One region of the Variovorax sp. GW821-FHT09D07 genome, then DNA from elsewhere that is predicted to be linked to it. Evidence: predicted binding sites of a transcription regulator. Region 1 holds the regulator's gene; the other holds the start of a gene.
The links. Region 1 encodes NrdR, which represses ribonucleotide reductase genes. Its sites were predicted from a motif close to CACNANATNTNGTG; they were not measured.
Positions count from the first base shown of each region.

Region 2: the regulator NrdR is predicted to act here: its motif matches at 4,442-4,455, upstream of AC07OX_RS15015 (ribonucleoside-diphosphate reductase subunit alpha).

Region 1 is NZ_JBWKOY010000005.1:399,595-405,660, reverse strand. It holds gene AC07OX_RS20670 (pyridoxal phosphate-dependent aminotransferase) at 1-723, opposite strand, end outside; gene nusB (transcription antitermination factor NusB) at 720-1,250, opposite strand; gene ribH (6,7-dimethyl-8-ribityllumazine synthase) at 1,247-1,708, opposite strand; gene ribBA (bifunctional 3,4-dihydroxy-2-butanone-4-phosphate synthase/GTP cyclohydrolase II) at 1,715-2,869, opposite strand; gene AC07OX_RS20650 (riboflavin synthase) at 2,866-3,537, opposite strand; gene ribD (bifunctional diaminohydroxyphosphoribosylaminopyrimidine deaminase/5-amino-6-(5-phosphoribosylamino)uracil reductase RibD) at 3,624-4,742, opposite strand; gene nrdR (transcriptional regulator NrdR) at 4,783-5,226, opposite strand; gene glyA (serine hydroxymethyltransferase) at 5,260-6,066, opposite strand, start outside.
Region 2 is NZ_JBWKOY010000003.1:763,227-769,292, forward strand. It holds gene AC07OX_RS15010 (ribonucleotide-diphosphate reductase subunit beta) at 44-1,234, opposite strand; gene AC07OX_RS15015 (ribonucleoside-diphosphate reductase subunit alpha) at 1,447-4,359, opposite strand; gene ampD (1,6-anhydro-N-acetylmuramyl-L-alanine amidase AmpD) at 4,709-5,326, opposite strand; gene AC07OX_RS15025 (sigma-54-dependent transcriptional regulator) at 5,313-6,066, opposite strand, start outside.

The DNA.
Region 1 (6,066 bases):
CATGTTGAAGTACTTGCTGAAGCTGTTGATGCTGATGACGTTGTCGTCGATGGCCAGTGCCGTCTGCCCGAACGCATCGTCGTACGACAGGCCCAGGTAGATCTCGTCGATCAGCGTGATGCCGCCGCGCTGCGACACCACCTCGTGGATGCGACGCAGTTCGTCGGGCGCGATCGAGGTGCCGGTCGGGTTCGAGGGCGAGGCCAGCAGCACGCCGCGGGTCTTGTCGGTCCAGGCGGCCTCGACCTTGGCGGCGGTGAGCTGGAAGCGCTCCTCGGCCGTGGTCGGCACCAGCACGGCCTTGCCGTCCGCAGCGCTCACGAAGTGGCGGTTGCAGGGGTAGCTCGGGTCGGGCATCAGGATCTCGTCGCCCGATTCGATCAGCGCGAGGCAGGCCAGCTGCAGCGCGGCCGAGGCACCGGCCGTGACGACGATGCGGCGGGCCGGCACGTCGACGTTGAAGCGCTGCTTGTACCAACCGCTGATGCGTTCGCGCAGGTGGTCCAGGCCGGTGGCCTGCGTGTACTGCGTGGCGCCGGCGCGCACGGCGCGGGCGGCGGCTTCCTGCACGAGGGGCGGGGCGGTGAAGTCGGGCTCGCCGATGTTCAGGAAAATCATCGGACGGTCGGTGTGGGCCACTTCGCGGGCCAGCACGCCGGCGGCTTTCGCCACCTCCATCACGTAAAACGGTTCGATGCGCTGCGCGCGCGTCGAGATCCTCATGGGCGCGCCTTGCCGGTGGCCCGGTCGGCTTCCACTTCGAGCGGACGCAGCTGCGGTGCGAGGCCGTTGAGCACGGCGTTCACGTATTTGTGGCCGTCGGTGCCGCCGAATTCCTTGGCGAGTTCGATGCACTCGTTGAGCACCACGCGCCAGGGCACGTCGGGGCAGTTCTGGAACTCGTACACGCCGATCCACATCACGGCGTGCTCGATGGGCGAGATCTCTGTGAACTTGCGGTCCAGCAGCGGCAGGATCAGCGCGTCGAGCTGCTCGGCGCCGTTGATCGAGCCGTGCAACAGCGCGTCGTAGTGCGCCGCGTCGGCCTTGTGGAAGCCCGCGAGGTCGCGCGTGAAGTGGTCGATGTCGGTCGGGTCGTTGCCGCCCACCAGGTGCTGGTAGAGCGCCTGCAGCGCGAACTCGCGCGCGCGGCTGCGGTTCGACTTGGCCGCGGCCTTGCGTGCGCCCGTGCTGGTGAGGCCGGTGCGCGACTGGCGGGGCTTGGCGGACTTGGAGGTGTCTTCGGTCATGAAAGGGTGGCCAGCAGTTGTGCCATCTCGACCGCCACCTGGGCTGCGTCGCGGCCCTTGTCGGTCTGGCGGGCGACGGCCTGTTCGAGGTTTTCGGTCGTGAGGATCGCGTTGGCGATGGGCAGGCGGTAATCGAGCGCGACGCGGCTCACGCTCGCGCCCGATTCGTTGGCCACCAGTTCGAAGTGGTAGGTCTCGCCGCGGATGATGCAGCCCAGCGCCACGAGCGCGTGGTAGCCGCCGCGCTCGGCGAGCGCCTGCAGCGCCACGGGCACTTCGAGCGCGCCGGGCACCTGCACATGATGGATGTCGGACGCGGCCACGCCGAGCGCCTCGAGCTCCGACAGGCAGGCCGCGGCCAGTGCGTCGGTGATGTCGGCGTTGAAGCGCGCCTGCACGATGCCGATGCGCAGGCCTTTGCCGTTGAGCGTGATCTCGCCCTTGTTGGAACCTTGCATGGTCGTTCAGTCTTTCGTGAGGTAACCGGCGATCTCGAGGCCGAAGCCGGCGGCCATGCTCGGCATGCGACGCGGCGCGCCGAGCAGGTTCATCTTGTGCACGCCGCATTCGCGCAGGATCTGCGCGCCGATGCCGTAGTTGCGCAGGTCCATGCGACCGCGCTCCGGGGCTTGCGCGGGGCGCGCGGTGCCGTCGAACTGCGCGAGCAGCTCGGCCGCGGTTTCGCCGCAGTTCAGCAGCACGGCCACGCCCTTGCCTTCGTTCGCGATGTGCGAGAGGCTGGCGTCCAGGCTCCAGGAGTGCATCGGGCGGTTGACTTCGAGCGCGTCGAGCACCGACAGCGGCTCGTGCACGCGCACCGACACCGTCTCTTCGGGGGCCCACTGGCCGCGCACCAGTGCCAGGTGCACGCCGCGGCTGGGCTTGTCGATGAAGGCGTGGGCCGTGAAGGCGCCCCAGTTGGTCTGGATCTCGCGGCAGCCGACCTTCTCGACCAGCGATTCGACGCGGCTGCGGTGCTCGATGAGCGCGGCAATCGTGCCGATCTTGAGGCCGTGCTCGGCCGCGAAGATCTGCAGATCGGGCAGGCGGGCCATCGTGCCGTCTTCGTTCATCACTTCGCAGATCACCGAGGCGGGCGAGCAGCCGGCCATGGCGGCCAGGTCGCAGCCGGCTTCGGTGTGGCCAGCGCGCATGAGCACGCCGCCGTCCACCGCCTGCAGCGGGAAGATGTGGCCGGGCTGCACCAGGTCGGCGGCCACGGCGTTGCGTGCCACGGCGGCCTGCACGGTGCGGGCGCGGTCGGCGGCCGAGATGCCGGTGGTCACGCCTTCGGCCGCCTCGATGGAGACGGTGAAGGCGGTGGAATGCTTGGCGCCGTTGCGCTGGACCATCGGCGGCAGCTGCAGCCGCTCGCACATCTCGCGCGAGAGCGTGAGGCAGATCAGGCCGCGCGCGTGGCGGGCCATGAAGTTGATGGATTCGGCGGTGATGTGGTCGGCGGCGATGACGATGTCGCCTTCGTTCTCGCGGTCTTCCTCGTCCACGAGGATGACCATGCGGCCGGCGGCCAGCTCGGCCACGATGTCTTCGACCGGGGAGATCGGTGCGGGTGCACGGTCGGCGCGCGGGGCGCCGATCGGCGTGACGGAGGCGTTCATTTCGAAGTGTCCTTGGGAGACGTGGAAGACGTCAGAGAGGGGGTGAGCATGCCGGCCTGAAGCATGCGCTCCACGTAGCGCGCCACGGTGTCGATTTCGAGGTTGACCTTCGAACCGGCCTTCAGGCCGCCGAGGGAGGTGTTTTCCACGGTGTGCGGGATCAGGTTGATGCTGACCTCGGCGCCCTCGGCAATGTCGCTCACGCTGTTGACCGTGAGGCTCACGCCGTTGATGGTGATCGAGCCCTTGTAGGCCAGGAAGCGGGCGAGGGCAGGCGGTGCGACCACGCGCAGCTCCCAGCTTTCGCCGACCGGCGCGAAGAAGCTCACGTGGCCGATGCCGTCCACGTGGCCCGAGACGATGTGGCCGCCGAGGCGGTCGCTCGCGCGCAGGGCCTTCTCGAGGTTGATGCGGCTGCCTTCGTCGGTCAGGCCGGCCGTCTTGTCGAGGGACTCCGCGGAAATGTCGATGGTGAATTGCCCGCGTTCAGGTGCGAGCCTGGTGACCGTCATGCAGGCGCCGTTGAGCGCGATGCTGTCGCCGAGCCCGACGTCGTCGAGGTAGCCGTCGGGCACCTCGATGCTGAGTCGCTTGCCGTAGGAGGAGGAGGTGCCGAGGTCGTGGATGGCGGCGATGCGCCCCACGCCGGTGATGATTCCGGTGAACATTTCCACATTTTCGCAGACATCGAGGGGTCTTCGGCCCGAAGGGCCGGTTTGCGGCTGCGAATGTGCCGCGCCGCGTCGGCCGCGGCTCAGAAGTGGTCGCGGCCGGCGACGCGCGCGACGATGCGCAGGTCGGGCCCCAGCATGTCCACCGACTTGAATTCGAGCGGCAATGCGCCTGCGAGCGACGTGAGCGGGCCTTCGGCATGCAGGTGGCTGGCGATGTCGAGCCCGCTGCCGATCAACTTGGGTGCCAAGTACACCAGCAGCTCGTCCACGCAGCCTTCGCGCAGCAGCGAACCGTTGAGCTTGTGGCCCGATTCGACGTGCAGCTCGTTGACGCCGCGTGCCGCGAGGTCCTGGAGCATCGCGGGCAGGTCGACCTTGCCGTGCAGGTTGGGCAGGCAGGTGATGGTGGCGCCGCGGGCTTCGAGCGCGGCCGCCTTTTCTTCGTTGTGCCGGCTGGCGGCGTAGATCCAGACGGCGCGGCCAGCTATGAAAATGTGAGCGTCGGGCGAGGTCTGGAGGTGGCTGTCGACCACCACGAGATGGGGCTGGCGCGGCGTGTCGACCAGGCGCACGTCCAGGCGCGGGTTGTCTTCGAGCAGCGTGCCGACGCCGGTCAGCACGGCGCCGGTGCGGGCCCGCCAGGCGTGGCCGTCGGCGCGCGCGGCCTCGCCGGTGATCCACTGGCTCACGCCGTTGTGCAGGCCGGTGCGGCCGTCGATCGAGGCGGCGATCTTCATTCGAACCCAAGGCTGCTTGCGGATCATGCGGCTGAAGAAGCCGATGTTGAGTTCGCGGGATTCGTCGGCGCCCGGTCCGACTTCGACCTCGACGCCCGCCGCACGCAGGCGCTCGAAGCCCTGTCCCGCCACCAGCGGGTTCGGGTCGGCGAGCGAAGCCACGACACGGCGCACGCCGGCGGCGATGAGCGCGTCGCAGCAGGGGCCGGTGCGGCCGTGGTGCGAGCAGGGTTCGAGCGTGACGTAGGCGGTCGCGCCCGCAGTCGAATGGCCCTGGGCCTGCGCGTCGCGCAGCGCCATCACTTCGGCATGCGGGCCGCCGGCCTGTTGCGTGTGGCCCTGGCCGATCAGGTGGCCGTCGGCGTCGCACAGCACGCAGCCGACGCGCGGGTTCGGGTCGGTCAGGCGGATCGCGGAAGCGGCCAGCCGCAGAGCGGTCGCGATGTGTTCGGAAGAGGGCATGGGTACGGAGCGAAAAAGGCTGCGCGGGTCGGCTCGCCGCTCAGATATCGCGCAGCAGCTGCCGGAACTCGTCCACGTCCTCGAAGCTGCGGTACACCGAGGCAAAGCGCACGTAGGCGACCTTGTCGAGTTTCTTGAGTTCGCGCATGACGAGTTCGCCGACCTTCGTCGAATCGATTTCGCGCAGGCCGCTGGCCAGCAGCTTCTGCTCGATGCGCAGCAGGGCGTTGTCGATCTGCTCGATGCTCACGGGGCGCTTGCGCAGCGCCAGCATCATCGAGGCGCGCACCTTGGTCGAGTCGAAGTCGGCGCGGCTGCCGTCCTTCTTGACCACGACGGGGAAATTGACGTCGGGGCGCTCATACGTGGTGAAGCGCTTGTCGCAGGCGCTGCACTGGCGGCGCCTGCGGACGAAGTCGGCGTCTTCCGAAACGCGGGTCTCGACGACCTGCGTTTCGAGATGACCGCAAAAAGGGCATTTCATGCGGCCAGTGCTTCTCTTCTTCTGATTACGAAATCAACGGTAGACAGGGAAGCGGCTCGTCAAGGCGTGGACCTTGGCGCGCACCGCGTCGATGTTCGCCGCGTCGCGCGGGTTCTCGAGCACGTCGGCCACAAGGTTCGCCGTGATGCGGGCCTCTTCGTCCTTGAAGCCGCGCGTGGTCATGGCGGGGGTGCCGATGCGCACGCCGCTGGTGACCATCGGCTTCTCCGGGTCGTTGGGGATCGCGTTCTTGTTGATCGTCATGTGGGCGGCGCCCAGCACGGCTTCGGCTTCCTTGCCGGTGATGCCTTTGGAACGCAGGTCGACCAGCATGACGTGGCTTTCGGTGCGTCCGCTCACGATGCGCAGGCCGCGCGCGGTGAGGGTGTCGGCCACGATCTGGGCGTTCTTGACCACCTGTTGCTGGTAGGCCTTGAACTCGGGCGTCAGGGCTTCCTTGAACGCGACGGCCTTGGCGGCGATCACGTGCATCAGCGGGCCGCCTTGCAGGCCGGGGAAGATGGCGCTGTTGATCGCCTTCTCGTGCTGCGACTTCATCAGGATGATGCCGCCGCGCGGGCCGCGCAGGCTCTTGTGGGTGGTCGAGGTCACGATGTCGGCGTGCGGCACCGGGTTGGGGTACACGCCCGCGGCCACGAGGCCGGCGTAGTGGGCGATGTCGACCATGAAGATCGCGCCGACGTCCTTGGCCACCTTGGCGAAACGCTCGAAGTCGATGTGCAGCGAGTAGGCTGAGGCGCCCGCGATGATCAGCTTGGGCATGTGCTCATGCGCCTTGCGTTCCATCGCGTCGTAGTCGATGGCTTCGTTGGCGTCCAG
Region 2 (6,066 bases), on a different contig from region 1:
AAGGGCAATTCTTGAATTCATGAATTGTTGTGTATCGAAAAATTCAATCCCAGGAGAGCGCACCACCCGACTGGTACTCGATCACGCGGGTTTCGAAAAAGTTGCGCTCTTTCTTCAGGTCAATCATTTCGCTCATCCAGGGGAACGGGTTTTCCTCGTTCGGGAAGAGCGTTTCGAGGCCGATCTGCTGCGCGCGCCGGTTGGCGATGTAGCGCAGGTAGCCCTTGAACATGGAGGCGTTCATGCCGAGCACGCCACGCGGCATGGTGTCTTCGGCGTATTTGTATTCGAGCTCGACGGCCTTCATGAAGAGGTCCTTGATCTCGGCCTTGAACTCTGCGGTCCACAGGCCAGGATTCTCGAGCTTGAGCTGGTTGATCAGGTCGATGCCGAAATTGCAGTGCATCGACTCGTCGCGCAGGATGTACTGGTACTGCTCGGCGGCGCCGGTCATCTTGTTCTGGCGGCCCAGCGCAAGGATCTGCGTGAAGCCGACGTAGAAGAAGAGACCTTCCATCAGGCAGGCGAACACGATGAGCGACTTGAGCAGCGTCTGGTCGGTCTCGTGCGTGCCGGTCTTGAAGTTCGGGTCGCTGATGGCGTCGATGAACGGGATCAGGAACTGGTCCTTCTCGCGGATCGACGGCACTTCGTTGTAGGCGTTGAAGATCTCGCTCTCGTCCAGGCCGAGCGATTCGACGATGTACTGGTACGCGTGCGTGTGGATCGCTTCCTCAAAGGCTTGGCGCAGCAGGAACTGGCGGCACTCGGGGGCCGTGATGTGGCGGTAGGTGCCCAGCACGATGTTGTTGGCGGCCAGCGAGTCGGCGGTCACGAAGAAGCCGAGGTTGCGCTTGACGATGCGGCGCTCGTCTTCGGTCAGGCCGTTCGGGTCTTTCCACAACGCGATGTCGCGCGTCATGTTCACCTCTTGCGGCATCCAGTGGTTGGCGCAGGTGGCGAGGTACTTTTCCCAAGCCCACTTGTACTTGAACGGCACCAGCTGGTTGACGTCGGTCTGGCCGTTGATGATCCGCTTGTCGGAAGCCTTGACGCGCTGGCCTGCAGCGGCGGCCACCGGTGCGGTGGCAGTGGCGGGTTGTGCAAGCGACGAAGTCGGAGCGGCGACCGCGCGGCCAGCGGAAAGACCGCCGGTCGATGCGTGGTGCTGCTGCAATCCTTGTTGCATATCCTTTGGTAAGGAGGGCTTGACTTCTTCGTCCCAGGTCAACATAGAAAAATCCAATGCGCAATTATCGGAGCAACGATGTGAGTTGCAAAGTGCTCGTTCACATCGTGCGCCATTTATGGGGTTGTTATGTTGCTCGCATGCATCGCGCGACGTCAGTCAATGCCTTGATTGATTGAACGTCGCGCGCTTTTCACTTGTGCGAGCACCTCGCTGATCGATCGAAGCGTCTTCTTCTTTGACGCTTCACTTGCACATCACTGGCAGGCTTCGCAGGTCGGATCGTCGACACCGCAGAACGCGATGTCGGTGGCGGGCATCGCGCTCATCTGTGCCTTCGCTGCAGCAGCGGCGGCTTCGAGTGCGCTCATGCCCGAGGGTGCGTCGTTGCCCGACGACACCGCGTTGAGACGGCCCGATTGCACCGTCGACTTCTCAGCGTGCGTCGCGCTCTGCGTGCGCAGGTAGTAGGTGGTCTTCAGGCCGCGCAGCCAGGCGAGCTTGTAGGTGTCGTCGAGCTTCTTGCCCGAGGCGCCGGCCATGTAGATGTTCAGCGACTGCGCCTGGTCGATCCACTTCTGGCGACGCGCGGCGGCTTCCACCAGCCACGTCGTCTCGACTTCGAACGCGGTGGCGTACAGCGCCTTCACGTCCTGCGGCACGCGGTCGATGGGACGCAGCGAGCCGTCGAAGTGCTTCAGGTCCATGACCATCACGTCGTCCCACAGGCCCAGGCGCTTCAGGTCGCGCACCAGGTAGTGGTTGATCACGGTGAACTCGCCCGACAGGTTCGACTTGACCGACAGGTTGCCGAAGCAGGGTTCGATCGAGGCGTCCACGCCGATGATGTTCGAGATGGTCGCCGTGGGGGCGATGGCCACGCAGTTCGAATTGCGCATGCCGTCGGCCTTGATCTTGGCGCGCAGCGAATCCCAGTCGAGGGTGGCCGAGCGGTCCACTTCGACGTAGCCGCCGCGGGCCTTCTCGAGCAGGTCGAGCGAGTCGATCGGCAGGATGCCCTTGTCCCACAGCGAGCCCTTGTAGCTGGAGTACTTGCCGCGTTCCTTGGCCAGCTCGGTCGAGGCCCAGTAGGCGTGGTAGCAGATGGCTTCCATCGACTCGTCGGCGAACTGCACGGCTTCCTGCGAGGCGTAGGGAATGCGCAGTTCGTACAGCGCGTCCTGGAAGCCCATCAGGCCCAGGCCGACCGGACGGTGGCGCAGGTTCGAGTCGCGCGCCTTCTTCACGGCGTAGTAGTTGATGTCGATCACGTTGTCGAGCATGCGCATCGCGGTCGAGATGGTGCGCTTGAGCTTTTCCTGGTCGACCTTGCCGTCCTTCAGGTGCTGCAGCAGGTTCACGGAACCCAGGTTGCACACGGCGGTTTCGGTGTCGCTGGTGTTCAGCGTGATCTCGGTGCACAGGTTCGACGAGTGCACCACGCCGGCGTGCTGCTGCGGCGAGCGCACGTTGCAGGCGTCCTTGAACGTGATCCAGGGGTGGCCGGTCTCGAACAGCATCGTGAGCATCTTGCGCCACAGGTCCGAGGCCTGGAGGGTGCGCGCGGGCTTGATCTCGCCGCGGGCGGCCTTCTCTTCGTAGGCGACGTAGGCCTTTTCGAAGTCGGCGCCGAACAGGTCGTGCAGGTCAGGCACGTTGGAGGGCGAGAACAGCGTCCAGGTGCCCTTTTCCATCACGCGGCGCATGAACAGGTCGGGGATCCAGTTGGCGGTGTTCATGTCGTGCGTGCGGCGGCGGTCGTCGCCGGTGTTCTTGCGCAGCTCCAGGAACTCCTCGATGTCGAGGTGCCAGGTTTCCAGGTACGTGCAGACGGCGCCCTTGCGCTTGCCGCCCTGGTTCACGGCCACGGCCGTGTCGTTCACCACCTTCAGGAACGGCACCACGCCTTGCGATTCGCCGTTGGTGCCCTTGATGTGGCTGCCCAGTGCGCGCACGCGGGTCCAGTCGTTGCCCAGGCCGCCGGCGAACTTCGACAGCAGCGCGTTTTCCTTGATCGACTCGTAGATGCCGTCCAGGTCGTCGGGCACGGTGGTCAGGTAGCAGCTCGAGAGCTGCGAACGCAGCGTGCCGGCGTTGAACAGGGTGGGCGTGCTCGACATGAAGTCGAACGACGACAGCACTTCGTAGAACTCGATGGCGCGGGCTTCGCGGTCGATTTCGTTCAGCGACAGGCCCATGGCCACGCGCATGAAGAACGCCTGCGGCAGCTCGATGCGGGTCTTGCGCACGTGCAGGAAGTAGCGGTCGTACAGGGTCTGCAGGCCCAGGTAGTCGAACTGGTTGTCGCGCTCGGCCTTCAGGGCGGCGCCCAGGCGGGGCAGGTCGTACTGCAGCAGCTTCTCGTCGAGCAGCTCGTTCTCGACGCCCTTCTTGATGAACTGCGGGAAGTAGTCGGCGTAGGCGGTGGCGCGCTCGACCGGCATCACTTCGCGGCCGATGATCTCCTTGAAGATCGTGTGCAGCAGCAGGCGCGCGGTGGCGAAGGTGTAGTCGGGGTCCTTCTCGATCAGCGTGCGGGCGGCCAGGATGGAGGCCTTGTAGACCTCGTCCAGCGGCACGCCGTCGTACAGGTTGCGCATCGTCTCGGCGACGATGGGGGCGGCGGTGATGCTGTCGCCCAGGCCCTGGCAGGCCGATTCGATCAGGCCCTTGAGCTCGTTCAGGTCGAGTGCCACGCGCTCGCCGTTGTCGAGCACGTGCAGCGCCGGTGCGGCGGGCACGTCCTGCTCGCCCTGCTTGGAGCGTTCCTGGGTGCGGCGTTCGCGGTACAGCACGTAGGCGCGCGCGATTTCATGGTGGCCGCCGCGCATCAGGCCGAGCTCGACCTGGTCCTGCACGTCTTCGATGTGGAAGGTGCCGCCGCCCGGACGCGAGCGCACCATGGCGCGGATCACGCCTTGCGTCAGCGTGTCGACGGTCTCGCGCACGCTGGCGGAAGCCGCGCCCTGGGTGCCGTGCACCGCCAGGAAGGCCTTCATCATCGCGATGGCGATCTTGTTCGGTTCGAAGGGAACGACGGCGCCGTTGCGGCGGATGATCTGGTAGTGCGCGAGGTTCTGCCCGGTGGGCGAGCCCGCAGTGTCTTGTTGCTGCTGCGGCGTCGCGGGGACGGCGCGGGGGGTCGACGGGGTGTTCAGTGCAGTTTGCATTCGCTTCCTCTCGGTTGTGCAATTCTTGTTGGTTGGCAAGGCCTCGCGGGCCTTGCGTCGGCGTTGTTGCCGAACGGGAAGACACTATATCTAGGGTGTCTGTGCCCTACAAGCCACTACAGGTAGTGTTTTCCTATGGACGCAACCCTTACAGGAATTGCGCCGCATCCAGCGCATCGCCAGCGATGCCGCGTGAATACTGGCCCATGGTGGCGCAACCCGCACGGGGCGCGGCTTGCAAGGCGATTTGGGCCTGCAGGCCGCATGGTTGCTACGTCGCGTGCCTGCGCTTGCGAGATTGCTGCGCTGCGAGAGCGGCGCATCGCGGGCCACGGAGCGATTGAAAAAATTAGCGCGCGACCACCTGCTCGGGAAACATCTGTGGATTCCAGCCGAGCTGTTCGCGCAGCAGACGCCAGTCGAAACCGGCGCCGGGGTCCTGCTTGCGGCCGGGCGCGATGTGTTCGTGGCCGGCGATGTGGGCGATGGCGTAGTGCTGCGCGAGCGCGGCGCACAGGCTGGCCAGCGTCTCGTACTGCGCCTCCTCGAAGCGTTCGCCCTCGAGGCCTTCGAGCTCGATGCCGACGGAGTCGTCGTTGCAGTTGGTGCGTCCGCGCCACGACGACACGCCGGCATGCCAGGCGCGGTCCTCGCAGCTCACGAACTGCCAGAGCTCGCCGTTGCGTCGCACATAGAAATGCGACGACACCTCGAGCCCGCGGATCGACTGGAAGTACGGGTGCGCGTCCCAGTCGAGCCGGTTGGTGAAGAGCTGCTGCACGGCGTCACCGCCGTATTCGCCCGGCGGCAGGCTGATCGAGTGCAGCACGATCAGGTCGGTCTGCGCGCCGACGGGGCGCGGGCCGAAGTTGGGCGAGGGCAGGGCCTTGGCGAAGCGGTACCAGCCGGCGCGCCAGAGTCCGTCGTCGCCGGCCGGTGGGGTGACGGGGTCGTCAGTCGTCGGCATGCGCGGTGGCGCCGTCGTCGCCGTTGGGCGTGGAGATGCCCAGGCGCGCGATGCGGTAGCGGATCTGGCGCAGGCTCATGCCCAGCCGCGCGGCGGCGGCCGTGCGGTTGAAGCCGCTTTCGTGCAGCGCGCGCACGAGGATCTCGCGCTCCTGCTGGTCGAGCCAGGCCTGCAGATCGGAGGGCAGCGGCGGCGGTGCGGGCTTGGGCTCGACCGCCGGCGCGGGGGGCGCAGCCACCGCAACGGCGGCTGGCGCTTCGGCGGATTCGCCGCGCGGCGCGGCCGGCATCGGCGTCATCGCGCCCATCAGGTCGATGTGCAGCTCGTCGCCGTCGTTCAGCGCCACGGCGCGGTGCAGCAGGTTCTCGAGCTCGCGCACGTTGCCGTCGAGCGGGTGCTGGGCCAGGCGCTGCAGCAGCGCGTCGGACAGGCGCGGCACGGGCAGGCCGCCGTCCTGCGCGATGCGCGCGAGCAGCGCGGTGCACAGCGCGGGCAGGTCTTCGCGGCGCTCGCGCAGCGCGGGCACGGCGATCTCGATCACGTTGAGCCGGTAGAACAGGTCCTGCCGGAAGCGGCCGGCCAGCACCTCGGCGTGCAGATCTTTATGGGTGGCGCTCACGATGCGCACGTCGACCGCGTCTTCCTGCGTCGAGCCGATGGCGCGCACGCTGCGCTCTTGAATGGCGCGCAGCAGCTTCGACTGCATGGCCAGCGGCAGGTCGCCGATTTCGTCCAGGAAC